Linked DNA regions of Paludisphaera borealis. The protein of the gene in region 1 interacts with the protein of each later gene in a pairwise test. Links are inferred from orthologs where the notes say so. Each region holds a gene or a part of one and is shown on either strand. Other genes may lie near its edges.

Region 1 (14,183 bases):
CCGGCAAGAGTGGCGTCCCCGCCCGGGTCTTCTTCACGACCCTCGGCCACCCGTTCGACTTCAAAGACGAGTCGATGCGCAAGCTATCGCTCAACGGCGTCTTCTGGGCGCTCGGCCTGGAGGACAAAATCCCCCCGAGGGTGTGAAGGCGGACCTCGTCGAACCCTATGAGCCCAACAACTCGGGCAACGGCGGATACAAAAAGGGCCTCAAGCCGGTCTATCTGGAGACCGGCTCGAAGCCCTGAAATCGGCGATGGGTTGGGCTTGCGGGTCAGGGGGTCTGCTCGCCGATGACCTGGAGCGGGTTGCCCGGAATGTTGGGGAAGAGGGGGTTCGGAGGCGGGACGTTGGTGGCGGGGATGCGGAGGTTGTCGTAGCCGGTTAAGTTGCCGCCGATGTAGATGACCTGGTCGACCGCCCGGCCGACCGAGAACTTGCTGGAGGTGTCGATGACGAGGCTGCCCAGGATGTAGGCCCCGACGGTAGGGAACGTCGCGGTCGAGGTGGTCCCCACGACGGTCGCGTTCAGGGAGAGGACATTGCTGCCGGTGCCGGTCCCCTTGGGCGCCTGCGAGACGAGACCGATGTCGCGGCCGATGGCGAAGTTGGCGCCGTTGGTGAGGGTGATGCTCTGGCCGACGTTGAGGAGGTTGAGGTCGCGGCCGATGTTGATATTGGTTCCGCTGAGGGTGATGCCCTGGAGGACGTCGAGCGTGTTGACGTCGCCGCCGGTAGTGATCGAGGCGCCGGGCTGGATCGACCGGAAGGCGATCCGGTCGATGGCCTGGGTGCCCATGGCGGTAATCGGGCCGGTCAGGTCGGCTGTGTGGAATCCTTCGATGGCGCCGATGTTGCCGCTGTTGATGGTGACCTGGCTCACCTGGAGGGCGTTGTTCTTGTTCGCCTGGCCGTAGGCGAAGCTGTGGGCGTAGCCCTTGCGGATCGCCTGCGGCAGCGGGTTGATGGTCAGCTCGGTGTTGGAGGTCGAGCCGTCGACGATGATGCCGACCGAGCCGTCGGCCTTGGGATAGACCCGGACGGTCCCCTGCGGCTGCGGCGTCTCGGTGGGCTGCGCGGTCTGAAGCGCGAGCGTTCCCGAGCCCTGGGCGTAGGCCCCGGCCTGCCCTTCCGCGGCGGATGTTTGTGCGGTGTTGGAGATGTACGCGAGCTGGATGCGGTAGTGGGTGCCGTCGACGGCGACCACGTTGACGGCCTGGCCGCCGCGAACCGTCTGGACGGCCGCCGCGTGGATCACGCGCGGGTTCTGGCTGATCCCCGGCGCGTTCTTGGTGAACTGCGGGAAGTTGACGACCCGAGCCGGTTTGGGGGACGGGTTCTTGAGCAGCCTCTGGGAGATGTTGAGGTACTGCCGGAGCGAGACGGCGGAGAGAACCACCCGGTCTTCGAGTCGTGCGTCGAGCGTCGGCCGGAACGCGCGCAGCGACGATCGGGACCTGTTCGTGCGTGAGACCGACATGCGACGATCCTCCGTGGTCGCGGTGGCGGGCTCGGAGAAACTCCTTCCCTGGCGGGACGAACCGGCGAGGCGGGCGAATCGACTTCGCCCGCCCAGGTCCGCCAGGACCGAGCACCGCGCGGGACGTTCGGCGCTATCCTCCGCCGAATCCCGCACTGGTCTCTGGTATCGGCCCCGAATCGGGTCGGGGACCTTCCAAACAACCCCCTCGGAGAGCCCCCTGGTCGTCGCGCGAGGGTTGTTCTCAGGGGGGCGATTGTGACGGGTGTAGCGTTCGGCCCGAAAGGAACGAGGCGGGGCCGGGACTTACAGGTCGGGGGCGTTGAAGGTGTCGCCCTGGTTGACGTCGCCGGTCTGGAGCCCCTTGCTGAACCACTTGACCCGCTGGGCCGAGGTTCCATGCGTGAACGAGTCGGGCACGACGTAGCCCTGGGCCTGCTTCTGGAGCGCGTCGTCGCCGATGGCCGTCGCGGCGCGGAGGCCCGACTCGATGTCGCCGCTTTCGAGGACGTGCCGCTTCTTCTCGATGTGGTGGGCCCAGACGCCGGCGAAGAAGTCGGCCTGAAGCTCAAGCATCACCGACAGCCGGTTGGCCTCGGCCTTGTCGGCCTGGCGCTGCATGCTCGAGATCTTCTCGCTGATCCCCAGCAGGTTCTGGACGTGGTGGCCGATCTCGTGGGCGACCACGTACGCCTGGGCGAACTCGCCGGGCGCCTTGAACTTGCGCTTCAGCTCGTCGTAGAAGGTCAGGTCGATGTAGACCTTCTGGTCGCCCGGGCAGTAGAACGGGCCGACGGCCGAGCTGGCGAACCCGCAGCCTTCGGTCCTGACCTGGTCGGAGAAGAGGACGAGCGTGGGCTCCTGATATTTCCGCCCCATCTTGGCGAACTGCTCGTTCCAGACGTCCTCGGTCATGGCCAGCGTGGCCTTGACGAACTTGCCCTGCTCGATTTCCTCGGGCGTGAGGTCGCGCTGCTTCTGCTGGGCGCCTCCCCCCCCGCCGGACCGCCGGCCCCCTGCATCACCCGGAGCAGCGGTTGGGGGTCGATCCCCAAGAACAAGCCCAGAAGGATGATGATCAGCGTCCCGATCCCGCCGCCGACCATGGCGCCCGTCGAGAGCCCGCGACGGTCCTCGACGTTCTCACTCTCACGTTCACCTTGCCAGCGCATGAAGTCGACTCCCCAGGTTGCTCGATCAAAGCCGCGGCGACGGTCCGCATTTTCGCATGGAGGGAAGCTCAAGCGAAAGTCGGGCCGCCACGGAAATCTTTCTCATTTGAAAGGTATTTCCATGCATCGCCGGAGGCAAGGGCGCCGGGCTCAATCCGCGATGGGTTCCAGCCGCTTGCATTCGACCCAGTGGATCGATCCCGCGTGCGGGCCGTCGGCGATCTGGAAGCGGGCGTCGTCGCCGTCGACGGCCAGGACCACGCCGGTCGTCCCGGCCGCCACGGTCGTCGTCTCGATCTTGGGCTGGGCCGGGGCCTTCCGGCTCGATCGGCGACCGGCGGCGGGCGTGGCCAGATCGGTCAGTTTGACCTCCGCCTCGCCGGGCTCGGCGATCAGCCGGGCCTTGCCGCCGACCTTGAGGTTCCAGAGGCCGTGGCCGACCGGCTGCGAGCAGCCGCCGCCGACCATCATCGAAATCAGGAGAAACGGGAGGAGGAGCCGCCGCATCGGGTCTCGTCTTTCATCTCGTCAATAACTATCGGACGAAACGACCTCGCCGCCGTTGGCGCTGCCGAGCGCCTGCCAGGTCGGGAGGCTGATCGAGTTTTTGATGAACTGGACGTGGCCGTCGGCGAAGAGCGTTTGCACTCCGCCCGGGTGCTTGCTGCGGGAGGTGATGTTGAGGGAGAGCTGGCTCCAGAACGGGTCGCTCTTGTCGCTGTGAGGCAGGCCGCCGCGGCAGTCGACCCGCGCGTCGTTGGGGACGCGCCGATGGTTGTACATGCTGTGCCCGGGCGCGCCGTAATGCCACTTGCTCCCCCGCGTAACCTGAAACACGAGCGACGCGGCGGGGGCCACGCAAAGCGATTGGTAGTCGGCGTCGTTGGTGATCGGCGCCCCGTTCGTCTTGTTGTCGCCGGTGATGACGAAGCCGTTGAGCGGATCGGCCGCGAAGGCGATCCCGGGCGTCGATCGAAGCGACTCGCTGATCGCCGCCGTGTTCGACAGGCCGTCGGTCAGGTTCGAGATCTTGACCGCCGTATTCTCATAGAAGACCCCATTGGGCGTGATCCCCAGCGGCTGGCCCGAGCCGTCGAGCGGGCTCGTCGTCACCGGATACACATTGCCGACGTTGAGGAGATAATTGTGCATCCCGAAGTTGGCCTGGGCGTACTGCGGAGGGCTGGGATCGCTCGGGCAGAGGAAGCTCGCGATGAAGATCGCGGCCCCGGTGGTGTTGGCCAGGTCGATGTCGGGGGATAGGTTGAAGTTGAAGGCGTTGAACACCGTCGTCAGCTCAAGCTGCGGCAGCATCTGGGCGTAGGCGCCCCAGGTGTTGCCCCGGCCGGCGATGTGGCTGTTGATCCGGCCGGGAGGGAATGCATTGTGAGCCGAGACGTAATTGTGCAGCCCCAGACCGATCTGCTTGAGGTTGTTCGAGCACTGCGCCCGCCGGGCGGCCTCACGGGCCGACTGCACGGCCGGCAGCAACAGCGCGATCAAGACCGCGATGATCGCGATCACCACCAAAAGCTCGATCAACGTGAACCCGCGAACGGCTCGATCCGACTTCATCGACGTTCCCTTTCGGAGCGGCGAGCCCCTTGTAATCCCCCTGCCCTGGAGGCACGATTCTATCAGCGTTGCGCCAGGATCATGGACGAGATGAAGATTGTATGACCTGTCACGAGGATGTTCAAGGTCCGGGCGAGGGTGGTTGGATGAGCGAGGAGCCGAGGCTGGAGAACGTGGTTCGGGCGTTCCGCGAGCGCCGGGGGTGGTCGCAGCAAGACCTGTCGGCCCGGGCCGGGCTGTCGCGCGCGGGGGTCAGTGCGATCGAGACGGGCCGGCTGGCGCCATCGACGGCGGCGGCCCTGGCGTTGTCGAAGGCGCTCGGCTGCGCGGTCGAGGACCTGTTCCGGCTCCGGTCGGCTTCGACGGTCGAGGTCGGCGACGGCCCCTGGGCCTGGCCCCCGCCGCCGTCGCGGTCGGCCTGCCGCTACTGGCGGGCGACGCTGGGAGGTCGGACCCTGGCGTATCCGGTCGAGGTCTCGCCGCTGGGACTGCCGGCGCACGACGGGGTGTTCCGCGACGGCGTGTTCGAAGACCTGCCGCACGTCGACGCCGACCGGACGCTGGTCGTGGCCTGCTGTGATCCGGCCGTCGGGCTGCTGGCCGAGGCTTTGGCCCGGACTGACGGCGTCCGGCTGATCGTCCTGAGTCGGTCGAGCCGCTCGGCCCTCGATCTGCTGTCCCGCGGCCTGGTCCACGCGGCGGGCGTCCACCTGGTCCGGGCCGACGACGCGGCTGGGAACATCGACGCGGTGCGAGCCGCCGAGCCGGATCTCGGCGCGTTCCGCCTGCTCCGAGTGGCCGACTGGGACGAGGGGATCGCCCTGGCTCCGTCCCTGCGGGTCTCGACGTTCCGCGAGGCCGTCCGGTCGCCGATCCGTTGGATCAGCCGCGAGGCGGGCTCGGGCGCCCGCGCCTGCCTGGACGAGGTCTTCATGGAGGCCGAGGGGGGAACGCCGCCGCCGTCGCTGGGGGCCGCCCGCGACCACCGGGGCGTGGCCGCCGCGATCCGCGACGGCTGGGCCGACGCCGGCGTCTGCCTGCGACTGGCCAGCGACGAGGCCGACCTCGCGTTCCTGACCGTCCGCCGCGAGGCCTACGACCTCTGCTTCCCCGATTCGCTCGACGCCGACCCGCGCATCCGGGCGCTCGTCAAGGCCGTCCGGTCGACCCCCTATCGCCGCCTCCTGGCCGACCTCCCCGGCTACGACGCCTCGGCGACCGGCTCGCTTCAAAAAGCGCGCGGGCCGCGCGAGCGAGCGACGTGACTCGACATGAGCTTTCGTTAAGCTCTGCTAGCCCGGGAGAATCGTTGTAGGTAATCTAATCGGTTCGGTGGAGCGTCCTCGAACCTCGCTCTCCCAACGACGCAACCGCTTGGCTTCGATGAGCGAAGCGGTTTTTCTCGATCTTCCCAAGTGGAGAAACTGGATGAAGAGCCTGATCTGCGGTGTGAGCATGCTGGCCCTGGTCGTCGCGGGTGGACTGGTTTCCCGGCAGGCCGGAGCGGCCGACGAGTCGGTCACTTCGGAAGTGGTCATGAAGAAGCTGTTCGCGGGGAAGACCTCGGCGAGCGGCATTCTGAAGGCTGAGTTGAAGGGCGAGAAGCCCGACTGGGCGAAGGTCAAGAAGGCGGCTGAGACGTTCACCAAGTACGGCCCGGCCCTCGGCAAGAACGACGCGCCGCGCGGCGAGAAGGCGTCGTGGGACAAGCTGACCAAGGCCCTCGCCGACGCTTCCAAGGAGCTCGAGACGGCCGCCAAGAAGGAAGACCTCAAGTCGGTCCGCGAGACGGCCGCCAAGATCGGCAAGTCTTGCAAGGGTTGCCACGACGCGCACAAGCCGGAAGACTGACCCCGCTCGTGTGGCGAGTCGAGAGTTTGTTTTATAGGCAACGACTGATGGGTGGCACGGGGTCGGTTCGCCGAACCCGTGTTTGACGGGCTGCGGCTGGCGTCCACGGGTTCGATCGAACCCGTGCCACCCCGATTCAAGGGCATGAGCCACTCCCGTTGCGACCGGCACCGAACCGATCAGGGGTAGAAGCGGCTCTCGCGGTAGCTTTGCCCGCCGGGGTACATGCCGGTCAGCGCGTCGGGCTTGTTGATGCTCTTGGCGTGGCCGTCCAGGAACAAGACGTTCGAGCTGCCGTGCCGGTCCCAGGGAATCCAGGTGTCGAGGACGTCGGTGCCCAGCCAGATGTCGTAATCGTCCTGGCGCGGGTCGCCGGCCACGGGGCTGGCGAGGATGCCCGCGGCGTTCCGCTCGTTCATGATCACGAAGTTCGAGGTCCCCATCTCGTACTGGAACCTCTGGAACGAATACCGTCCGTACCGCCGGGTCTTGTGCGTCAGCAGCGAGTTCATCAGGTAGCTGGTGCGGTCGGACACGCCGTCGACCAGTTGGGTGTCGGGGTCGGTGAACGGCTGAGGGTACGAGATGTCGGACATGCACCGGAAGATCTTGGCGTCGGCGACCTGCACGCCCCCGTGGGCGATCGCGTCGTTGGCGTACGCCGAATTGACGTACGGCATGATCTTGTCCTCCCAGTAGATCTCGGCGAACGATTCGGCCGCGCTGGTCTCGGACAGGACGTCGGCGTTGAACGGATGATGGAGGAAGAACTGGCCGTTCCAGTCGTCGAAATATTGCATGAACCCCAGGCCGATCTGGTGCATGTGGCTCTGACAGTCCATCCGCCGGGCCGCCTCGCGGGCCCCCTGCACAGCCGGCAGCAAGAGCGCGATCAAGACGGCGACGATCGCGATCACGACCAGAAGCTCAATGAGGGTGAAGCCGCGTCGGATCATGACTGAGGACCTCGGGAAAAGTCCGGTTGAGTGTGAAGTCTTAGGAATTCGTAATAACAAATCCTGGGCGGGTCTTCCAGGGGCCAGGCTCCGGCGGTCGATTTCTTGGGGCGCAACGGGGTCGATGGGTATTCGGAAAGGCGGCGGGCGATGCAGTATCCGTTGATTTCGACGAAGGCCGCGCGGTTCACCGAGAGCGTGATCCGGGGGATGTCGATCGAGGCGAAGAAGTACGACGCGGTGAACCTGGCGCAGGGGATGCCCGACTTCCCCGCGCCTCAGATCCTCAAGGACGCGGCGTGCCGGGCGATCCAGGACGACGTCAACCAGTATGCCGTCACCTGGGGGGCGCACGACCTTCGGCACGCGATCGCCGACCACGCCGGCTGGCACCTGGGGCTGACGGTTGATCCGGAGACCGAGATCACGGTGACGTGCGGTAGTACCGAGGCGATGCTCGTGACGTTGATCTCTTTGATCAACCCGGGCGACGAGGTGATCCTGTCGCAGCCGTTCTACGAGAACTACTGGCCCGACTGCGTGCTCGCCGGCGCGACGCCCCGGTTCGTGCCGGTCCGCCCGCCGCACTGGAAGTTCGACCCCGACGAGCTGGCCGCCGCGTTCAACGACCGGACCAAGGCCATCGTGCTCTGCAACCCGAACAACCCCACCGGCGCGGTCTTCACTCGCGAGGACCTCGAACCGATCGCCGCCCTCTGCCGCAAGTGGGACGTGGTGGCGATCACCGACGAGATCTATGAGCATATTCTCTTCGACGGTCGCGAGCACGTCGCGCTGGCGAGCCTCGACGGCATGCACGAGCGGGCGGTGACGGTCGGCGGGATGTCGAAGACCTACTCGGTGACCGGCTGGCGGGTCGGCACAATCCTCGCGAACCCGACGCTCACGAAGACGTTCCGGCAGATCCACGACTTCGTGTCGATCGGCGCGGCGGCCCCGCTTCAGGAGGCCGGCGCGGTCGCCTATCGCCTGCCTCGGGCGTATTACGACCATCTGGCCAGCGACTACCAGGCCCGCCGCGACCGCTTCTGCAAGGTGCTCTGGGAGGTCGGCTTCGAGTTCGACGCGCCCGAGGGGGCGTATTACATCATGGCCGGGATCGGGCCGTTCGGGGCCGTCGACGATGTCGAGTTCGCCCGTCGCCTGGTTCGAGAAATCGGAGTGGCGACGGTGCCGGGGTCGAGCTTCTTCCAGGACAAGGAGCTGGGCCGCGCGTACACCCGGTTCTGCTTCTGTAAGCGCGACGCCACCCTCGACGCCGCCGCCGAGCGCCTTCGCGCCCTCCGGGTCATTGTCTGAGCCGGGCCTGTCGAGCACAATCGAAGCGGGTTGATCGACACCTCGTCACGGGAGACTTTGCATGCGGTCGCTTCTTCGTTCCTCGGCCCGTCCGACGCTCGCCCTGGCGACTCTCCTCGCGATGCTGGCCGGCGGCTCGCCCGAAGCCTCGGCCCAGGCGAACCTGCCGTACACGGACACGCCGAGCTTCCAGAGCCGGATCGATCCATACGGGATCAACTACAACGCCAGCGCCATGAGTTACGGCCTGCCGGGCGTGGGCGTCTCGCCGTGGAACCCGATCGTGCAGGCCCAGCTCAATCTGGGGATGCGGACCGCCCGGTACAACATGTACAACGCCTGGACGGCCTCGAATTACCAGGCCGCCAACCTGTACAACCAGCAGGCTGTGGCCCAGGCGCTCCAGAACCAGAAGATGATGGCGACCATGGCGCCCCGGTACGACGTCCGGACCCAGGAGCCGGCGTCGACGGCCGCGACGACCGACGACAACCAGGGCTTCAAGCCGCTTCCCAAGAGCCAGGTCTTCTCGCCCGACGGCAAGGTGATCTGGCCGAGTGGAGCCCCCGCGACCGGCGAACTAGGCAAGGAACGGGACGCCGCCGAGGCGGCGATTCTCACGGTCGTCAAGGAGTTCGCCTCGACCCGCCGGGCCACGATCGCCAGCGTCAGCGAGGCCAAGGAGCGGCTCTACGCCTACGGCAAGCCGGCCCTCCGCGACCTGAACCGCGAGAGCCGCCCCGACGCCGTTAGGCTGCTCCGATTCATGGCCAGCCTCGAATTGCTCCTCGACGCCATGGCCGGTGCCTGACCCCCAAGACTTGAGCGCCTACTCGAGCGGTCCAAGGCGGACGGTCCCCGCCCATCGCGATTCTGGCGATGCCTGCGCTTCGCGGCTGCCGCACGCTTTGCTCTGATCGTCCGCTTCGGCGGAGGCCTGTTGGAGCGGCGACGTCGGAGCGGCTCGGTCGACGTACGGTATCCGGCCCAACGAATTGATGATTAGAATATTTTGATGTCGGAAGATGATATGGAATTGAATAATGCCGGAGCTTTCGACGGTCCGCCCGCCCCTGGCGACGCCGGAAGTGCGGCGAACGCTCCCCGCTATGACGCCTTCATCAGTTACAGGCACATCGAGCCGGATCGCTCCTGGGCGAAGTGGCTGCATTCTGCGATGGAATCCTACCGCGTCCCGCGGAAGCTGGTGGCGGACTTGGGGATCCCTCCGCGTGTCCGCCGCGTATTCCGCGACGAGGAGGAGTTGGCGGCGTCGAGCGACCTGAGCTTCTCGATTGACGCCGCCTTGAAGGAATCGAAGTGCTTGATTGTCATTTGTTCGCCGAGGACGCGCGAATCGCGGTGGGTCAACGAAGAAGTCTTGCGATTCCGCCGGTTGGGTCGGCACGATCGCATCTTCGCGGTTTTGATTGAGGGCGAGCCCGGGGAATCGTTCCCGGATTCGCTGATTGAAGTAGGCGATCTTCACGCCGAGGGGAGCGTGACGGCTCACGTCGAGCCTCTCGCCGCGGACGTTCGGCCGACGGAAGGGAGCAGCCTGTGGCGCACCCGATCCCTGGCCAAACTCAAAGTGTTGGCGGCTGTTCTGGGGTGCTCGTTCGACGACCTGCGTCGGCGGGAGCAAGAGCGGCGCATGCGCCGATTGATCGCTTTGAGCGGAGTGCTCTCGCTCCTCCTGGTCACGATGACCGGCCTCGCCGGGGTGGCGTTGTGGCAGCGATCCGTCGCCGAGTATGAATCGCGCGTCGCCGAGTCTCGACGCCTGGCCGCGGAGTCGACGGTCGCCCTCTCCCCATTCCCCCAGCGCTCCGTGCTACTCGCATCCGAAGCCGTGCTGGCGAATTTGCGAGCGGGAGATTCTCCCCAGCCCGAAGCGGAGCAGGCCCTCCGCGTCGCAGTCGCCCGCGTCGGCGGTCGCACGATCGGAATTCACGACGCGCAGGTCCGTCAAGTGGTTGTGAGCGCCGACGGCCGTTGGTCGGTCAGTAGGGACGCCAGAGGGGCCTGTCGCGCGTGGGACCTGGGGGCGCCTCGCCCGACCAGCCGCCCCTTGGACGTCCCAGGCCTTCCGGGCGTCGCCACTTCGCTGGGCATGGCGCCGGCTGGGAGGAAATTCGTCATCGGCAGCGGCGAGGGGCCGGTTTTCGTTTGGGATTCGGGCCAAGGTCCTGGACTTACGCGAGCCAAGAAATACTCCGGCTTGCGATCGAGCGCGGTGACGGTGGCCATGGATCCAGGAGATCGATGGCTGGCGGCCGCATCGCGGGAATACCTTGTCGACGTGAGCAAAGAGGTCGTCGAATTACGGCTGTGGGACACAGCCAGTGAAGACGCCGAGTCAGGTTCCCGCGTCCTTGCGCGGATCGAGAGCAAGGCTTACGACCCCTCCGACTGGTCATTCGATCGAATCGATTTTTCCCCGGACGGGAAGTGGCTCGTGGCCTGGGGCGAATCCAGTTTGAAGACCGAGGCGCGTCTGTGGCCCGTCGGCGGCGGCGGGGAGCCGAGACCTCAGGTGTTGAAACATCCGAAGGGGCTCCTCTCGCAGCTCGCCTTCGATCGACAAGGCCGATGGTTGGCGACGGCCAGCGATTCGGAGGCGGCGGTGCGGGTCTGGCGGCTCGGCGCGACGACCCCCGCTTCCAAGATGATCATCCTGCCCGGTCAGAACGCCGTGGTGACCTCGATCGCCTTCAGTCCGGACGGCCGATACCTGGCGGGCGGCGGCGGGGACGGCCGGGTCCTCCTCTGGGATCTCGAGTCGCTCCTTCCTTCCTGGCAGCCTCGCCAGTTGGTCGGGCATGGATTCCCGATCGTCGGAATGACGTTCACGGGCGAGGGCGAACGGCTCCTGACCATCGGCCGCGATGGGCTGTTCCTCCTCTGGAGCGGTGTGAAGGCCGCCGGCCCGTTGACCGCCTCCCGTCTGGCCTCGCCGGCAGGTCGAGATTTGAGAGCGGTTCAGAATCTACCTTCGCGCTACCTCGCGACCAGCAGCGACGCCCGCTGGTTGGTCGCCGGCGAAGAGAACCAGGGCGCCGGACTTCGCGTATGGGACCTCGGCCGGATTTCGAACCACCTGGCTCAGGCCGAGAAGAATGCGAGAAACGCGAACGCCGCCCCATTCCTCCCCGAGGATCTCGGGTTCCTTGGGGTGACCCGCCTCAACGGGCACGACCTGAGCCTGGTTGACCTGACGATCGCCGGGGCCACGCCGCTGCTGGCCACGGCCGGTGGGGAAGGGATCATCCGGGCCTATGATCTGGAAGGCGGAGGACCTGCATCCTCACCGGTGACGTTCCGAAACACGAACTATGTGTCCGACCGAAACATCGCCTCGGCCGATCGCTTCATCACCGTGGATTCCGACGGAGGCGTTGAGACTCGCGTGCTTGCGAAACCTTGGACTGTCGCCTCCCGGACCAAGCTGGCCGGTCTTGGCGACCTCGCCGGCCTCGGAGCCGATAAGATTCGCATCGCCGATGACGGTCGGCTCGTCGCGGCCGGTTTTCGCGACGGAACGGTCAAGACCTGGAGATTGGACGAGCAGAATCCGGCCTCGGCGCGCGAGGCGACGGTCCTCGTCGGCCACCGCTATCCCGTCGGTCAGTTGACGATCGCCCCGGATTGCCGCTGGATCGTGGCTTGGGGCGCCGTCGTCGTCCCAAGCTTATGGGGACTGCCGGGCTCGACCGCACCGCCGGGACGTGTCGAGCTGCGCGGCCATCGGACTAGCGTCGCATCTTGCACGTTCCTCGGCGACGGTTGGCTCGTTACGGCCGATCGGGGCGGCATGATCATGGTCAGGGATCTGACCAATGCAGAGTCGATCTCCCATCCCGTGACGATCGCCCAAGGAACTCGCGTCACGGGACTGCAGAGCAGCAAGGATGGTCGGTGGCTCGTGGCGTATGGGGATAAAACCAAACTATGGGATGCATCGCTAGGATGGGGGCGGGGCGAACCCATGGTTCTTCAAGGCCACCTCGGGATCGTGAGGACTGCGGACTTCAGCCCGGACGGACGAATTCTGGCGACGGCCGGCGACGATGCCACCGTCCAGATCTGGGAGCCCGGGGTAGGCAGACGCTGGATTTTGAAAGCGCACGAACTGCCGATCGACTCGATACGCATAAGTCCTGACGGCCGATGGCTCGCCAGTGGGAGCCAGGACCAAGTCATCCGACTCTGGGACCTCCACGCCGCCGACCCGTCGCAGTCGGCCCGGTACATCGGGACCCTGGATACGACAGTCAATCGGATCTCGTTCAGTCCCGACGTGCGGTGGTTGATAGCCACAGATCTGAACGGCATGACAGGCTTTTGGCACACAGGGATCAAAGACCTGCTAGAAATCGCTGGGATGATCGCTGGGCGCAACCTCGCTCAGGCCGAGTCCCGACAATACTTTCCGGGCCAGGCGGCGCCCTTGACCTTCCCGGAGCTACCCGTCCCAGGGGAAGGTTTCCCTTATCGTCCTGTCGCAAGTTCCGTCCCAGGGGTGTTGGATGCGGAGAACATCCCCCTTGATGCAACGAGCGGCCCCCAGAAAGACGGCGGCAAGTAAATCCTTGGAGCGGCGTGTTGGTTCATCGCGCCATCCAAGCGTCTATGAAGACCTTGCGGCCCGCGTCAGTGACTCGTTCAGGTTTCAGAGCGACCTCAAGAGGGAGTCGTAGGAGTCCAAGGCGAGGGCCGCGCGGAAGCTGCTGGCCGCCAGGCTCGATCGCCTATTTGGCCTGCGCCATCAGGCGGTCGATGGTCGCCGTGACGTCCTCGTAGAGGTGGTCGGAGTAGCCGACGTGGACGTCGGCGACCTTGCCTTCCTGGTCGATGATCACCAGGGTCGGGAAGCCCTGAACGCCATACTTCCCGGCGAGATCCATCGATCGGAGCACGGGGTACGCGATGGCCATCTCCTTGACCACGAACCGGGCGTCTTTTTCCTCCTGGTCGTTGTTCACGCCGAAGACGGCGACGGGCTTGTCGTGGTAATGGGCGGCGACCCGCTTGACCTGCGGCATCGCCCGCATGCACCAGCCGCAGCCGCGATACCAGAAGTCGAGGACGACCACCTTGCCCCGGTATTGCGCCAGCGAGTGCGAATGGCCGTCAAGGTCCTTGATCTCCGAGGCCGTGTTCGACTTGGACAGGGCGCTGACGACTCGGTTGACGGCGGGGCTCTTGGTCTCAAGTGATCCCCACGCTGCGGCCGGCTTGCCGAGCAGGCCGGCGAACCGCTTGGCTTCGTCGACCTGGTATTTGGAGTACTTGTCGTGATCCTCGATCGCCTTGTCGAGGGCGGAGGCGGGGTCGGGTTCCGTCAACTTGGCGCGAGCGTCGGCCAGGATCACGCGGGCCTTCTTGATCAGCGATTCCGCCTCGCCGCCCGCCTTCGTGACCTTGGCCGTGAGTTCCTGGTAAGCGAGGTTCGCATCGAAGTAGCGATCCATCTCGGCGCGGAAAGTCGGCAGCCTGGCGGGGGCCATCTCGCTCACGGCCTTCAATTCCAGCTTCCCCTCCCCTTTCCCGGCCAGAAGTCGATAGCCGAATGTTCGGGCGATCTTCGCATGGGTGATCAGCCCCTTCGCGCGATCGAACTGATAAACACGGTGATTCTTGCCTTCGTAGGCCCTCTCCATGAACTTGGAATGGTCGGCTTCGAAGGTGAAAGGCTCGTTGACGCCCGAGGTCGACTTGTACTGGATCGTCGTCTCGTCCCGCGAGTCGATCGATCGCCAGCCGCCTGCGAGTTCCTGGTCGTTTTCAGGAAGGCGGGGAAAGATGAGGGAGGGATCGACGGGGAAGC
Region 2 (15,504 bases), 390 kb from region 1 along the record:
AGCCCCGGGGTTGCTTTGCGCGCGGTGGACGACTTCGTCTGAAGGTCTGTCTCATTAAGGGGAGGGCGAGGCTTCCGCACTACGCGTTTGGGGGACTGACTCTGAGTTGCGCGTGGTTCGAAATCCGAATTCCCAGCCCTCCGTGCGTCGAGCCTTTTCCGATTCCGAACTTCGACGAGCCCTGCCAGATAGAACCAGGGTCGACGATCGATCATCAACGGCTTCATCGGTTTGCGCCCCCCCGTCGTGGCGACTTGCGGCTTGAGCCGTCCCCCCTCGCGTTGCATCCATCGTCGGCAAACCTAGCACGATTCACAAGGACCTTCGAATCCTCTCACACGCGATACGTCAATCTCCGCCGATTCGTCCGGGATCTGCTAGAATACAATGTCCTGGACGCGGGTACATAGCCGCGTCGGTCCTCTAAGGAGAGAGTTCGCTCATGGCCAGTCGCCCGTTCGTTCACTTGCATTGCCACAGCCATTACAGCTTGCTCGACGGCCAGAACAAGCTGCCGGACCTGGTCAAGCAGGTCAAGGCGCTGGGGATGCCGGCGATCGCGGTGACGGACCACGGCAACATGTTCGGGGCGATGGAGTTTCTCCGGGAGGCCAAGTACGCCGGCATCAAGCCGATCGTGGGGATCGAGGCGTACGTCGCACCCGGTAAGCGGACTGACCGCTCGACGAACGGGTCGGGGGATGAGAAGTTCGCGTATCACCTGACGCTCCTGGCCAAGAACGGCGTCGGGTTCAGGAACCTCCTACGGCTCACCTCGCGGTCGTACCAGGAGGGCTACTACTACAAGCCGAGAATGGACAAGGAGCTGCTCGCACGGCACAGCGAGGGGTTGATATGCCTGTCGGGCTGCGTCGGGTCCGAGTTCTCGCAGCACTTGCTGCACGACCGCACGGCGGCGGCTGAGAAGTTGGCGATCTGGTATCAGCAGACCTTCGGCGAGGACAACTTCTTCGTCGAGATCCAGAACAACGGCCTGCAAATCCAGCGCGATGCGATGGAGCGGCAGGTCGACCTGGCTAACCGGCTGGGGATGCCGCTGGTGGCGACCAGTGACGCCCACTACCTGAGGCAGGACGACCACCTTGCGCACGACGCCCTGCTGTGCATCAATACGGGCAAGACCGTCGACCAGCCGCTCGACAAGCCCCGGTTCGTCGCCGACGACGGCCGGCTGTCCGACCAGTTCCACGTCCGCAGTCCCGACGAGATGTACGCGGTCGTCGGCGGCCACGAGGAGGCCCTTGCGCAGTCGGCCCGGATCGCCGAGAGCGTCGAGGAGAACTACACCAGCCTGAACCTGGGCAAGCGGCTGTTCCCGTCGTTCAAGCCGCCGGAGGAGAAGACGGCCGAGGACTACCTGCGCGAGCTTTGCGAGCAAGGTTTAATCGCTCGGTACGGCGCGTCGCCCCCCGCCGAGGCCCGCGAGCGACTTGATCACGAGCTGGGTACCATCAACCGCATGGGGTTCGCGTCGTACTTCCTGATCGTCTGGGATTTCGTCCGCTACGCTCGCGAGAAGAGCATCCCGGCCCTGGCTCGTGGATCGGCCTGCGGTGCGCTCGTCAGTTACGTGCTCTACCTCAGCAACGTCTGCCCGCTCAAGTACGACCTGCTGTTCGAGCGGTTCCTCGACCCGAACCGGTCAGAGGCGCCCGACATCGACATCGACCTCTGCCAAGAGCGTCGGTACGAGGTCATCGAGTACGTCCGCCAGAAGTACGGCCAAGCCAACGTCGCGCAGATCGGCACGTTCGGAACCATGAAGGCCAAGGCGGCGATCAAGGACGTCGGCCGGGTGCTCAACCTCCCCCTCGCACGGGTCGAGGAGATCAACAAGCTGATCCCCACCCGGCTGAACATCACGCTCGAAGAGGCCCTCAAGGAAGAGCCGGCGCTGCGGAAGATGGTCGAGCAAGATCCGGACATCGAGCGACTGATGACGTTGGCCCGCCGGCTGGAAGGCTCGGTCCGCAACGCGAGCACGCACGCGGCCGGCGTGGTGATCGCCGACCAGCCGCTGGAATCGCTGGTCCCCTTGCAGGTGATCCGCCGCGGCGACAAGGAAGAGGTCGTCTGCACCCAGTGGGACATGGGCGACGTCGAGAAGGCCGGGCTCCTGAAAATGGACTTCCTCGGCCTCCGCAACCTGACGACGCTGGAGGCCGCCGTCCGCCTCATCAACGCCCGGAACCCGGACGCCCCGATCGACATCGACAACCTGCCGCTCAACGACCCCAAGGCGTTCGAGCTGCTCCAGCGCGGCGAGACCAAGGGCGTTTTCCAGCTTGAGAGCGCGGGCATCCGCGACCTTCTGGTGAAGATGAAGCCCGACCGATTCGCCGACATCATCGCCACCAACGCGCTCTACCGGCCGGGCCCGCTCAACGGCGGCATGGTCGACGAATACGTGGATGTGAAGAACAACCGCAAGCAGGCGACCTACTTGCATCCGGTGCTCCGCGACGTCCTGGAAGAGACCTACGGCGTCATGGTCTACCAGGAACAGGTCATGCGGATCCTCAACCGCCTGGGAGGCATCGAACTCTCCAAAGCGTACGCGTGCATCAAGGCGATCTCGAAGAAGAAGACCGAGACGATCGCCGAAGGCCGCGACCAGTTCATCAAGGGCTCGATCGAGAAGGGCCTGGAACGCGACCAGGCGTCGCGGATCTTCGCGCTCATCGAGTTCTTCGGCGGCTACGGCTTCAACAAGTCGCACAGTACGGCCTACGCGCTGGTGGCCTACCAGACGGCCTACCTGAAGTCGCACTACCCAACCGAGTACATGGCGGCCGTCCTGTCGTCGGAGATGAACGGAGCGGAGCGCGACAAGTTCTTCGTCGAACACATCGACGACTGCCGGCGCATGGGCATCGAGGTGCAGCGGCCCGACGTCAACCGCGGGAGCACGACGTTCACGGTCGTGACCGAGGGCAAGGTGGAGTTCGGGCTCGAAGCCGTGAAAGGGGTCGGCACCAAGGCGGTCGAGGCGATCCTTCGGGCTCGCGAGGAGGGGGGGCCGTATCGAAGCCTCGACGAGTTTTTCGAGCGGGTGTCGACGCGTGAGGTGAGCGCCGCCGCCGCCGAGACTTTGATTCGCGCCGGGGCGTTCGACGGCTTCGGCGCTCGAAGGTCGCAGCTTCTGGCCGTCCTCCCCCGCGCCATGCAGGCCGGACAGGCCAAGCAGGAGGACCGCCGCCGCGGCCAGCGCGGACTGTTCGACGAGCCCGAAACTCCGGCGCACGGCGCGCACAATGGAAACGGCAACGGCGTCGCGCCCGGCGTCGCCAACCTGCCAGACGTCCCCGAACTCCCCGACGTCGATTTGCTCAGCGGCGAGAAGAAGGCGCTGGGTTTTTATATGTCGAACCACCCTTTGACCCGCTACGCGGCGACGCTTCAGGCGTTGTCGACGCACCGGACGACGGACCTGGCCTCGGCCCCGGACAAATGCGAGGTGCTCCTCGGCGGCATGATCACGAACGTCCAGGTGCGGAACGTCCAGAAGAGCCGGTCGGGCCTGACGCGAATGGCCAAGCTGACCTTCGAGGACCTGGACGGCAGCACGCCGGCGATGCTCTGGCCCGAGGAGTTCGCCAAGCTCGGCGACCTGATCGTGAACGACGCGATCGGGTTCGTGAAGGGGACGATCGACCGCCGCCGCGATCCCCCCGAGCTGGTGATCAGCAAGATCATCCCGATCGAATCGGCGTCGTCCGAGCTGGCGCGCGGGGTCGTCGTGCGGCTGCACAAGGGACTTCAGCAGGACGCCGAGCTGGAGCGTCTGCTGCGGATCGTCCGGGTCCATCCCGGCGGCCTGGACCTCTATCTTGAGATTTTCGGGATCGAGAACGTCCGCCGCGTGATCTACCGCGCGGGGGCCTCGCTGCGCATCCGCTGCGACGAGAAGATGGTCGCCGAGATGGAGCAGGTCGTCGGTTCGGGCAACGTCCGCCTGCTCGGCCAGCGCGGGGCGACGGCGCGGGCCGAGTCGTCGGCCAAGCCGGCGGTCGCGGTGCGCGTCGCGGTCCCCGAGCCGATGGACGACCTCGACCCCACCGACGACCTCGACGACGATTGAGAGCCCGGCGTCGCCCCGAGCGAGGCGGTCTTCATGAATTCTTCGCGCGACATTCTTTGATGCTTCGCTCGCCTCCCCTCTCGCGTGGATATACTTTTCATCGTCGGCCCCGACTAGCGATCGTCGCTGCTCGGGCGGCTCCCAACCGATGATGAAACACGCAATGATATCGAAAATACAGAATGCGTTGCGGCCGTTGCTCCTGGCCTTCGGGTTCGGGCTCGCGGGGTTCCTGGCCGGCTGCGGCAGTTCGGATTCCGCTCCGACGTCCATGACGACGTACCCCGTCAAGGGTAAGGTCTTGCTCGCCGACGGCAAGCCGTTGGCGTCGGGCGTGGTCGTCTTCGCGCTTCCCGAGAAGGGGATGGAATTCGAGGCTCCGCTCGAGTCCGACGGCTCGTTCGCGCTCAAGAGCAGCTACGGCGAGGGCGCGCCCGAGGGGTCGTACAAGATCCGGATTCAGGCCGACCTCTCCAAGCCGGCCGACCCCAAAGCCCGCGGCGGCCGCCGCTCGGGCGCGAATCTGGCCTATCCCGCCAAGTACGGCGATGAAACAACCTCAGGCCTGACGGCCGTCGTGAAGCCTTCCGCCAACGACCTTGAGCCGTTCACGCTCGCCAAGTGACAGGTTGTTATAGCCTGTCATCTCGATCAGTTGATTCTTGAAGTGGATCTTCCGGAGCGGTCCGGCGGTCCGTGAAGCCCCCCCGATCGCGGCTTCTTCCTTCTCCCCCCTTCGTACCGGCCCTTCCGCTTTACAGCCATTCCACGGAGAATCGATTCCATGAGATCTCTCGCGAGATCGCCCCGACGCGGCGGCTTCACCCTGATCGAACTGCTGGTGGTCATCGCCATCATCGCCGTTTTGATCGCGTTGCTCTTGCCGGCCGTGCAGTCGGCCCGCGAGGCCGCCCGTCGCGCCCAGTGCACCAACAACCTGAAGCAGATCGGCCTGGCTCTGCATAACTACGAGAGCACCAACACGGCGTTTCCTCCGGGCGGCGAGTCGACGAACTACAATCCCTCGACGGTCGGTTCGGCGTCGGCGGTGCCGATCACGCAGTTCGTGGACGGCAACTGGAGCACCTTCGCCCGTCTGCTCACGTTCATCGAAGGCGGCGCGTCGTACAACGCGTTGAACTTCAACGCCAAGGAGTACAACGAGGCCTCCGGCATGAACTTCACCGGCGCCTCGACGGTCATCTCGACCTTCCTCTGCCCGTCGTCCTCGCGTCAGCCCGACGGCGGCAGCGACGGCGTCGACCCCAATGATCCGATCACCACCCGGGCCGGCCGGGGCTACGCTTACGACGACTACGGCCCGACCGTCTACACCGACATCAGCCCGCTGGGCGTGGCCATCACCCCCGGCTCCGCCACCCCCTACCGCGATAAGACCACGCGGCAGGACGGCCTGCTGAAGCAGGGTAAGACCTCGATCGGCGAGATCACCGACGGCACCAGCAACACCATCGCCATCGGCGAGGACGCCGGCCGCGACCCCCGCTTCATCAGCCCCTACACCGAGGGCGAGATCTACGGCGGCGTCGCCGGCTCCGGGACCTTCCCGGGCGAGCAGGGGCCCGCGGGCGGCCCCGGCGTCAAGCGTCGCTACTGGCGATGGGCCGAGGCCGACACCGCCTTCGGCGTCTCGGGCGCGCCCAACAACAAGTTCCGGCCGATGTGCGAGGCCGCCGGCTGGACCCAGACCGGCGTCTCCGCCGGCAACAACGCCGGCGCCAACGACGAGTTGTTCTCGTACCATCCCGGCGGCGTCAACGTCCTTATGGGCGACGGCAGCGTCCGGTTCATCAAGGACTCGATCAACGTAGTCACCCTCCGCGCCCTCATCACCCTCAAGGGCGGCGAGGTCATCAGCTCTGACGCTTATTGATCGGATCGTGTGAACGCGGCTTCAAGCAAGACCCCGGAAGTTCGCCCTCGGGCGGGACTTCGGGGTCTTCGCGTTTCCTTCGCCGCTCATTTCTCGTAGAGCGGATCGAGGACGACGATCCGGGCCGAGTCGCCGTCGTGGACAGCCATCTTGCCGCCGGGATACATGCAGCCGCCTGCGAAAGTCCCGTCCTTGGCGAGGGCGTAGAACGAGACGTTGAAGGTCGTCTTGCCGTCGGGCCGTCGCCGCTTGGGGTCGCGGACGCTCGTCTCGGCGACCCGCTTGAGGGCTTCCATCACCGCGTCCTTGGCCGTCAGCCCCCGGCGCATGGCTTCGACGATCAGGTGACTGGAGAGGTTCAGCAGGTTCGCCTCGCCGACGCCCGTCGAGCCGGCCGAGCCGACCTCGTTGTCGAGGTAGAGCCCCGCGCCCAGGATCGGCGAATCGCCGACCCGCCCCGGGATCTTCCACGACAGGCCCGAGGTGGTCGTCGTGCAGCCGAGGTCGCCGTGGGTATCGAGCACCGAGCAGTGGATCGTGCCGGTCACCCGCTTCTTGATGTATTCATGAACATGGTCGGCGACCTCCGGTTCGGGCGGCGGGACCCAGTCGTCGTTGGGGTCACGCGTCTCCTTCCAGTGCAGCCAGATCTTCCGCGACTCGTCGGTCAGCAGGTCGACTTCAGGGAACCCGTGGGCGCGGGCGAACCGGAGGGCGCCGTCGCCCACGATCAGGCAGTGCCGGGTCCGCTTCATCACCAGCCGGGCGACGGCGGCCGGGTGCATGATGTTGCGGATCGACGCGACCGAGCCGCCGCCGTGGGTCGGGCCGTGCATCACGGCCCCATCCAGCTCGACGACGCCGTCCTCGTTCGGCAGGCCGCCGTAGCCGACCGAGTTGTCGGCCGGGTCGGCCTCGACGATCGCGACCCCTTCGACGGCCGCGTCGAGCGGGTCGTAACCGTTCTTGACCAGTTCGACCGCCCGCTCGACGGCGCGCAGGCCGTTGCCGCTGGCGACGGCCGTCGGCCTTCGAGACCCCACCGTCGCCGGCGGCGACGCCCCGATCGCCAGCGTGCTCAGGCTGGCCGCGGCCGTCGTGCCCATGAAGAAACGTCGGTTTATAGGTCTGCGCATGGCGTCTCACTCCCGATGATCGTCGGCGTCGACTCCCCACGTCGATTTCATCGTACCAGATCAACGCCCGGAATCGACTCCCGGCCGATCCGTCGGGCGCGCGGAGAAGCCCGCGAGTCGAATCGAAGGGCGATCGACCAGCGGGCTCGACGGTGTTCTCGGGTCGGCGAGGCGGCCGACGAGCGGCTCAGCGGATGGTCCGGCCTTCGCGTTCGAGCCCGGCGACCTTCGAGGGCGAGCTCATGAAGCAGGTGAAGCTCTGGGCGCCGGCGCGCGGGCCGTCGGCGGATGGGGCGACCATCCGGAATCCGCGGTGGACGGTCTTGGGCTCCTGGCCCGACTCGCGCATCGTGATGGCGAACGTGCAATTGCGGTCGACGCTTCGGACCTCGACGTCGCGGAAGACGAGTGTCAGCTTGCCGTCGGACGCCACGTGGCGGGTCTGGCTCTTGAACCGGCAGGCGGCGTTGCCGGGCTTCACTTCGACGTCGCATCCCCCCGAGCCCAGGCCGCCGATCACCAGCCGGAGTTCAATCGACGGCGACTTCGGGCGGACGTCGGCCTGCTCGGCCTTCTCGCCCACCGGCTTCTTGGCGTCGTCGGCGGGTTTCTCGGCCTTCGGGGCCGGAGCGGGTGTTTTGTCTTGAGAGAAGCAGGGGGACGCCGGGACGATCCAGGCCCCCGCCGCCAGTGCAAGCGCCATCTTTGACCAGACTCGCATCGCGGTTCGACTCCGTTCTGAGGGCTGGCCGACCCGTCCTGAGTCGCCCTTCGACGGTCGGCGGGTACATCGTCCCGATCGAGCCGTCTCCATGTCCACCATTTGAGGGAAAGCCCGGCGTCGGGCTCGACGACCCCAGCGCGGACGGTTCGACAACCGTCGCGTGATCGTTCGACTTCCCTCCGCGGGCACGCGCCCGGGTCGGCAAAACCGACCCGGTTCTTGAGTCTTCGTCGAGGTGAGCCGCAGATTACTCAGGTTGCGGCACGCCGGCAAGATCAGATCTTGCGAGGCTCGCCGGCGTGGGAATCCTGAATACCGGGCGGGGTCGGGTCAGGGCGTCCGCGCGACGACCGGGGGGATCGCTGGGGTTGCGACGGGCTCACCGGGGACGCGAGGCGCGATGAGCCGGGCGACCGGGGGCTGATCCGGGGCGCCCGTGTTCAGCTCGCGGGCCGTGAACACGCCGTTGACCATCTGGTTGACCGACGGGCTCATCCAGCTCAAGATCAGGCCCTGGGGGAAGACGCCCATGAGGACCGTGAGCACCACGAGCGGGGCCGCGATGACGAGTTCGCGGAGGCTCATGTCGGGCAACCCTTTCCAGGCCTGGTTGCGGCCGAGGAAGACGCGCTGGATGGTCCAGAGGATGTAGCCGGCGGTGAGGACCACGGCGGCCGCGGCGACGACCGCCAGCCGGACGCTGTAGTTGAACGCGGCCAGCAGGACGAACACCTCGGCGACGAAGCCGCAGAGACCCGGCAGGCCCATCGACCCGAAGAAGATGACGTACGAGACGGCCCCGTACATCGGCATGATGTTGTTCAGGCCGCCGAGTTTGTCGAGGTCGCGGGTGTGGGCCCGGTCGTAGATCACGCCGACGAGGAAGAACATGCCGGCCGAGGTGATGCCGTGGGCGAGCATCATGTACATCGCCCCGTTGACGCCGTAGGCGTAATACTGGGGGCTGTTCGACAGGTTCATCACCGCCATGCCGAGCGTCACGTAACCCATGTGGCTGACCGAGCTGTAGGCGACCAGCTTCTTGAAGTCGGTCTGGGCCATGGCCACAAGCGCGCCATAGATGATGCTGAAGACCCCGAGCGCGGCCACGAAGTACGACCAGTCGTACGCGCCGGCGGGAGCGAGCGGCCAGGCCAGCCGGATCAGGCCGTAGCCGCCGATCTTGAGCAACACGCCCGCCAGGATCATGCTGATCGGCGTCGGTGCCTGGACGTGCGCGTCGGGCAGCCAGGTGTGGAACGGGAACGACGGCAGCTTGATGATGAAGCCGACCAGGAAGAGGACGAAGATCCACCCCTGGATGTACCGCCCGTAGTAGCTCGACGCCGTGGCGATCGCGGTCAACTCGACGATGTCGAACGAGTGGCCGTGGAACGCCTGCGCCTGGCCGGTGGCGTTGACGAGGCTGATCGCCCCCGCGTCGCCCGGCCAGAAGTAGAGGATCAGGATCGAGACCAGGATGAACACCGAGCCGAACAGCGTGTAGAGCAGGAACTTGATCGCCGCGTATTCCCGATTCTCGCCTCCCCAGATGGCGATCAGGAAGTACATTGGCAAGAGCATGATCTCGAAGAACACGTAGAACAGGAACAGGTCGAGCGACACGAACACACCCATCATGCTGGCGACCAGCAGCAGGAAGAGCCCGTAGTAGCCCCGGACCTGGCGGTCGATGTTCCACGAGGCGATGCAGGCCAGCAAGCTGATCAGGCCGGTGAGCACCACGAGGCTGAGGCTGATGCCGTCGAGACCCAGGTAGTACTGGATGTTGAACGCGGGAATCCAGGCGCGACGGACGACCAGATCGCCTTCACCCTGCGATTCGTCGGTGACGACGACGCTTCCGCCGGCGTCGGCCACAAGCTGGTTCTGCGAGGCGCGGTACTGGAGCGGGGTCGCCGCCTTGGCGTCGCCCAGATATACGCCGAGCGCGACGAGCGTCGCCGCGAAGTTCGCGACCATGAAGGCCGTCGCCACGTACTTGACCAACGACTCGGACTGCTTGGGGATCAGCAGCACGACTGCCGCGCCGATCAAGGGGAGAAGCCAGATGGACGTCAGGAGTAGGTTGTCGCTCATGTCGCGGGCACCGGTTGGGAGGAGGTTTCTCTCGCGTCTGGCTCGTCGCGTCGGTCGGGGTCAGGTCAGGTCGAGACAGGTCGCGCGCCGTCAGCCGCCGACCCAGGCGAAGACGCCGGCGAACAGTCCGACGAGCGCCACCGCCAGGAACATCAGGTAATTGCGGAGCTTGCCGGTCTGGATCGCCCGGCTGCGGTCGCCCGCGACGTAGACAAGGTCGGCGAGGGCGTTCACCGCGCCGTCGACGCCCAGCTTGTCGAAGAGGCCGTTGAGTCGGCTGAGCCGTTCGGTGGCCCAGGCCGCGCCGTTGACCATACCATCGATCAAGAGCTTGTCGAACCGGCCGCACAGCCTTGCGAACGCCAGGCAGGGGTTGATCAGCAAAGCCCGGTAGACGTCGTCGAAGTACCACTTGTTCTTGAACAGGGTGTGGAGCCCCCGGAACTGCGCCGCGGTTCGGCCCGGGTTCAGCCGCGTCGCGGGGAAATAGGGGAGGCCGACGGGGGCGTAGTAGAGCGCGCCCAGGCCGATGCCGATCACGCCGATCGCCAGAGAACACCCCACGGCGTACCAGTGGGCCCAGTGGGCGTTGATCACGCCGGCCGGCTCGCCGTAGGCGATCAACGATTCGAGCACCGGCACGCCGAACGGCAGACCCGCCCAGACCGTCCAGCCGACGAACACGCTGAAGAACGCCAGGATCACGAGCGGCCGGGTCATGATCGCTTCGCTCTCGTGAGCGTGGGCGACCGGGTTCAGATCGTGGGCGCTGGCGCCGTGGCCGTGCTCGGCCTCCTCGTGCGCGAGCGCCTGCTCCTCGTCATGGGCGTGGGCGATGGCGGCGTGCGCCTCGCCCCGGAAGCCGCGCGCCTCGCCCGCGAAGACCAGGAACCACATCCGGAACATGTAGAACGCGGTGATGGTCGCCCCCAGGGCCGGCAGGACGAACAGCATGAAGTGCTGGGGACTTTGCGACACCCGCGCGATCGCCGCGGCCAGGATCGCGTCCTTCGAGTAGAACCCGCTGAAAAACGGCACGCCCGAGATCGCCAGCGTGCCGATCAGCATCGTCGTGGCCGTGATTGGCATCTTCTTGCGGAGGCCGCCGAGGCCCGGCATCTCATAGGTGTGGACGCTGTGGTAGACGCTGCCCGCGCCAAGGAACAAGAGCGCCTTGAAGAACGCGTGCGTCACCAGATGGAACATGCCCGCGGCCCGGCCGCCGACGCCGATGGCCAGCATCATGAAGCCGAGCTGGCTGATCGTCGAGTACGCCAGCACCTTCTTGTAATCGGTCTGGACCATCGCGATCGTGGCGGCGATCAAGAGCGTGACGCCGCCGGTGTAGGCGATGTACAGCAGGACGTCGGACGTGAAGACCGGGAAGAACCGCGCGACCAGATACACGCCCGCCGCGACCATCGTCGCCGCGTGGATCAGGGCCGAGACCGGCGTCGGACCGGCCATGGCGTCGGGGAGCCACACGTGGAGGGGGAACTGGGCGCTCTTGCCCGCGCATCCGGCGAAGATCCCCAGCCCGGCGATCGTCAGCATCCAGTACGGGATCTGGCGGTGCGGCGCCGCGCCGACCGGCTCGCCGTGGGGGCGGAAGTCGACGACGTTCTGCGCGTCGGCCCCGTTGGCGGTGTGGAGTTGCCCCGTCGAATCGCGCAGGCCCTCGCTGATCTCCTGGAAGTTGAACGTCCCCAGCGTGGTCCAGAGCAGGCCCAGGCCGATCAGCATCCCCACGTCGCCCACGCGGTTGGCCACGAACGCCTTGTTGGCGGCGTCGGCGTTGGACTTCTCTTCGTACCAGAAGCCGATCAAGAGGTACGAGCAGAGCCCGACCAGCTCCCAGAAGATGAAGATCATGAAGAGGTTCGGCGATGCGATCAGACCGAGCATCGAGAAGCAGAACAACGACAAGAACGCGAAGAACCTCGGAAACCGAGGGTCGTCGTGCATATAGCCGATCGAGTACAGGTGAATCAGCGTGGCGATGAACGTCACCATCAGGAACATGATCACCGACAGACTGTCGATGTACACGCCCAGCGGAAACGAGAGCGGCTTGGCGGCGAACCGGTCGAGGGCGCCCGCCGTCGGCGCGCCCAGCAGCACCCAGTCGTAGTTCGCCTTCCAGACCAGCGGGGCCGGGTGGGTCGCTTCGTGTTCGGCGCCGGCGGCCTCGGCATGGCCGGCGTCGGCGCTGGCTTCATGCTCGCCCGTGGTCGTCGCCGCGTGATGCTCGGCGAACACGCCCTTGGCCTCGATCAGGAAATAATCGAGGAACCCGATCGCGCTCAGCACGCACGACAGGCCGATCGCCCCCGTGGCGATGTAGGCGTTGAGCCGTTTCAAGCGGCCGATGAACAGGATTTCGATGGTAAACGCCGCGAGCGGAATCAACACAGCGGCCACGTAGAGACCTACCTGCCAGTTCATGTCGTCTCGTCCCTCGGCGACTGCGTTGAACGCTCTCGATTGCTCGTCCCGCGACCTCGTCGACCCGATCGCCCGCCTGGAGAGGCGGAGCCTCTATTGAGATCGCCTCGCGGCGGATCTTCCTCGTCGTTGCGGCGGGAACCAAGGCGATGAGACGCCGGGTCGGACGAGATCGTGAACTATGTCACAGCCGAATTCCCGTTGCAAGACCCTCGCGCCCTCGGTTTCTTGCAATCGACGACCGGCGGCCGGCCCGGCGCGGGGCCGCGAAGCATAGCTCTTGCGTGCTCGCGCCCGAGACCAGAGACTGATAGGCTGTCAACCAAGACCCTGAACGACAAGGAGAACTGAATCATGCCTACTGTAACCGTCGAGGGAGAGAAGTCGTTCGAGGTCGAACCGGGCACCAAGCTCGTGCTGGCCATCGAAGACGCCGGCATCGACGTCATGCACCGCTGCGGCGGCAACGCCCGTTGCACCACCTGCCGGGTCGAGGTTCTGGCGGGCGATCCCGCGCCCGCCGAGCAGGTCGAGATCGATCGCCTCGCCCGCGAGGAGAACCTCGCGCCCAACATCCGGCTCTCGTGCCAGATCCGCGTCGAGTCGGATCTCTGGGTGAAGGTGATCAACCGATCGTCGGAGACCGGCGTCCCCGCCGGCACGCGTCCGCTCGATTGACGCCGCCGACCACCGCCGCATCGTTTTCAACGACCACCCACTCCGGTGAGGATCGCTTCGCCATGCCGCTCGTCGTTCGTCTTCTGATCGTCTTGGCGCTCGCGGCGGCCCTCGCCGGGGCGGATGCGTCCGCGCAGCAGCCGAAACCCGAAACCGGCTCGCCGAGGCCGCACGAGGTCCCCGCGCTCGCCGTCGAGAAGTACCGCCTGCCCAACGGCCTGACCGTCCTGCTTCACGTGGACCACAAAACGCCCGTCGCGGCGGTCAACGTCTGGTACAAGGTCGGCTCGAAGGACGAGAAGCTCGGCCGCACCGGGTTCGCCCACCTGTTTGAACACATGATGTTCCAGGGGTCGAAGAACCACGACCACGAGTATTTCGACCCGCTCGAAAAGCTGGGGGCCAACATCAACGGCACCACCAGCGAGGACCGCACGGTCTACTACGAGTCGACCCCCAGCAACGCGCTTGAACTCGACCTCTGGCTCGAAGCCGACCGCATGGGGTTCCTGATCCCCACGATGACCCAGGCCAAGCTCGACAACCAGCGCGAGGTGGTCAAGAACGAGCGCCGCGAGTCGGTCGACAACGCGCCTTACGGGCAGGCGGCCGAGGCGATGCTGCAAGCGCTCTACCCGCCCGAACACCCGTACCACCACTCGGTGATCGGGTCGATGGCCGACCTCTCGGCGGCGAGCCTGGCCGACGTCTCGGCCTTCTTCCGCACCCACTACACGCCCAACAACGCCATCCTCTGCGTCGCCGGCGATATCGACGTGCCGAAGACGAAGGCCTGGATCGAGAAGTACTTCGGCCCGATCCCCAAAGGGCCCGATGTCGAGAAGCCGAAGCCACAGGTTCCAGTTCTCGACGCGGCGAAGCGCGTGGTCATGACCGACCGCGTCACGCTCCCCCGCGCCGAGCTGGTCTGGCCGACCGTGCCGAGCAACCATCCCGACGAGCCGGCGCTCGACGTTCTGGCGGCGGTTCTGGGCGAACTCGACAAGGAGAACCGGCTGTTCCGATCGCTGATGTACGACCGCCAGCTCGCCGCCGGGGTCAGCGCCTCGCACCCGACCCATCTCCTCACGGGGACGTTCGAGGTCGTGATCGAGGCTCGACCCGGCGAGAAGCTGGAGCCCCTCGTCAAGATCGCCCTTGAGCAGATCGAGCGGCTGAAGCGCGAGGGGCCGACGGCCTCTGAGGTGGTCAAGAGCCAGAACGCGCGGGAGAGCGGGCTCATCATGGGCCTGCAATCGGTCTCGCGCAAGGCCGAGGTCTTCAACCAGTACGAGGCGTTCATCGGCGACCCGATCGGCTATCGAGGCGAGCTGGACCGGGTCTTCGCCGTCACGCCGGCCGACGTCCAGCGCGTGGCCAAGAAGTACCTGACCGACCGGTTCGTGGAGCTCGACGTGGTTCCAGGGCCTCCCGCGAAGCGCGCTCCCGAAGTCGCCGTCGACCGTGACAAACAAACGCCGGTCGAGGACGCCGCGGCGGCCGCGCCGCGCGACGCGTTCGATCGCGGAGCCATGCCCAAGGTCGGTCCCGCGCCTCGGTTCGAGCCGCCGAAGTTCGTCCGCCGCACGCTCGGCGATGGGCTCCCGTTGCTGGTCGTCGAACGCCACGAGTTGCCCATCGTGAGCATCGATCTCGTCATCAAATCGGGCGAGACGTCGACCCCTTCTGGCAAAGAGGGATTGGGCTCGCTGGCCGTCAGCCTGCTCGACGAGGGGACGAAGACCCGTTCGGCGCTTCAGATCGCCGGCGAGACGTCCGAGATCGGCGCGAGCCTCGACGTCGGCGGCGGCTTGGAATCCTGCTCGGCGAGCATCACGACCCTCAAACGCCACCTCGACAAGGCGCTCGACCTCTACTGCGACGTCCTGCTCAACCCGACGTTCCCCGAGAGCGAGCTTGATCGGCTGAAGATCCTCCGACTCGCCGACATTGAGGCCGAACACGATTCGGCCGAGGCGATCGCCGCCGAGCTGTTCCCGAAGCTGGTCTTCGGCGCGGGCCACCCGTACGGCCGTCCGCAACTGGGGACGCTCGAATCGGTCCGCTCGATCACCCGGGCCGACGCGGTCGCGTTCTTCGAGAAGATCTTCGTTCCCGCCAACGCCGCGATCGTCGTCGTGGGGGACGTCGACCCCGAGGAGATCACGCAGATCCTCGAAGCCCGGCTGAAGACGTGGAAGGCTCGCCCCGCGCCGCCGGTCGTCGCCCCCGCCGCCCCGTCGGCGCCCGGCGAATCGGCTCTTTACCTGGTCGACAAGCCCGAAGCCGCGCAGTCGGTCGTCACGATCGGTCGGCTGGGCGTGGCGCGGAAGTCTCCCGACGTACCGGCCTTGAACATCCTCAACGCGATCCTCGGCGGCCAGTTCTCGAGCCGGCTCAATCTCAATCTCCGCGAGGACAAGGG

The links.
Region 2: the proteins of BSF38_RS13915 (region 1) and dnaE interact in binary tests that used the Escherichia coli proteins (3 or more experiments, as listed by UniProt). The link is inferred for Paludisphaera borealis from one-to-one orthologs.

Annotation. Positions count from the first base shown.
Region 1 is NZ_CP019082.1:3,585,276-3,599,458, reverse strand. Bases 6,346-9,268 are described here. They hold BSF38_RS13915 (pyridoxal phosphate-dependent aminotransferase), read left to right. Parts: upstream 6,346-7,183; coding sequence 7,184-8,353; downstream 8,354-9,268. Other genes in these bases: BSF38_RS13910 (hypothetical protein), read left to right, coding at 8,415-9,164; BSF38_RS13920 (DUF1559 family PulG-like putative transporter), read right to left, coding at 6,346-7,033. Also shown: BSF38_RS13955 (ThuA domain-containing protein), read left to right, coding at 1-146; BSF38_RS13950 (autotransporter outer membrane beta-barrel domain-containing protein), read right to left, coding at 274-1,479; BSF38_RS13940 (hypothetical protein), read right to left, coding at 2,802-3,158; BSF38_RS13935 (DUF1559 domain-containing protein), read right to left, coding at 3,180-4,226; BSF38_RS13930 (substrate-binding domain-containing protein), read left to right, coding at 4,373-5,491; BSF38_RS13925 (cytochrome c), read left to right, coding at 5,655-6,077; more of BSF38_RS13920, read right to left, coding at 6,257-6,345; BSF38_RS13905 (WD40 repeat domain-containing protein), read left to right, coding at 10,008-12,941; BSF38_RS13900 (TlpA family protein disulfide reductase), read right to left, coding at 13,105-14,183. UniProt on the Escherichia coli protein: Shows aminotransferase activity with methionine and histidine as substrates, and to a lesser extent also with phenylalanine.
Region 2 is NZ_CP019082.1:3,191,519-3,207,022, reverse strand. Bases 59-4,302 are described here. They hold dnaE (DNA polymerase III subunit alpha), read left to right. Parts: upstream 59-442; coding sequence 443-4,102; downstream 4,103-4,302. Other genes in these bases: BSF38_RS12370 (carboxypeptidase regulatory-like domain-containing protein), read left to right, coding at 4,266-4,302. In the rest of the region: more of BSF38_RS12370, read left to right, coding at 4,303-4,727; BSF38_RS12365 (DUF1559 domain-containing protein), read left to right, coding at 4,887-5,996; BSF38_RS12360 (glycosylasparaginase), read right to left, coding at 6,083-7,132; BSF38_RS12355 (hypothetical protein), read right to left, coding at 7,320-7,853; BSF38_RS12350 (complex I subunit 4 family protein), read right to left, coding at 8,187-9,956; nuoL (NADH-quinone oxidoreductase subunit L), read right to left, coding at 10,047-12,401; BSF38_RS12340 (2Fe-2S iron-sulfur cluster-binding protein), read left to right, coding at 12,756-13,079; BSF38_RS12335 (M16 family metallopeptidase), read left to right, coding at 13,142-15,504. UniProt on the Escherichia coli protein: DNA polymerase III is a complex, multichain enzyme responsible for most of the replicative synthesis in bacteria. This DNA polymerase also exhibits 3' to 5' exonuclease activity. The alpha chain is the DNA polymerase catalytic subunit.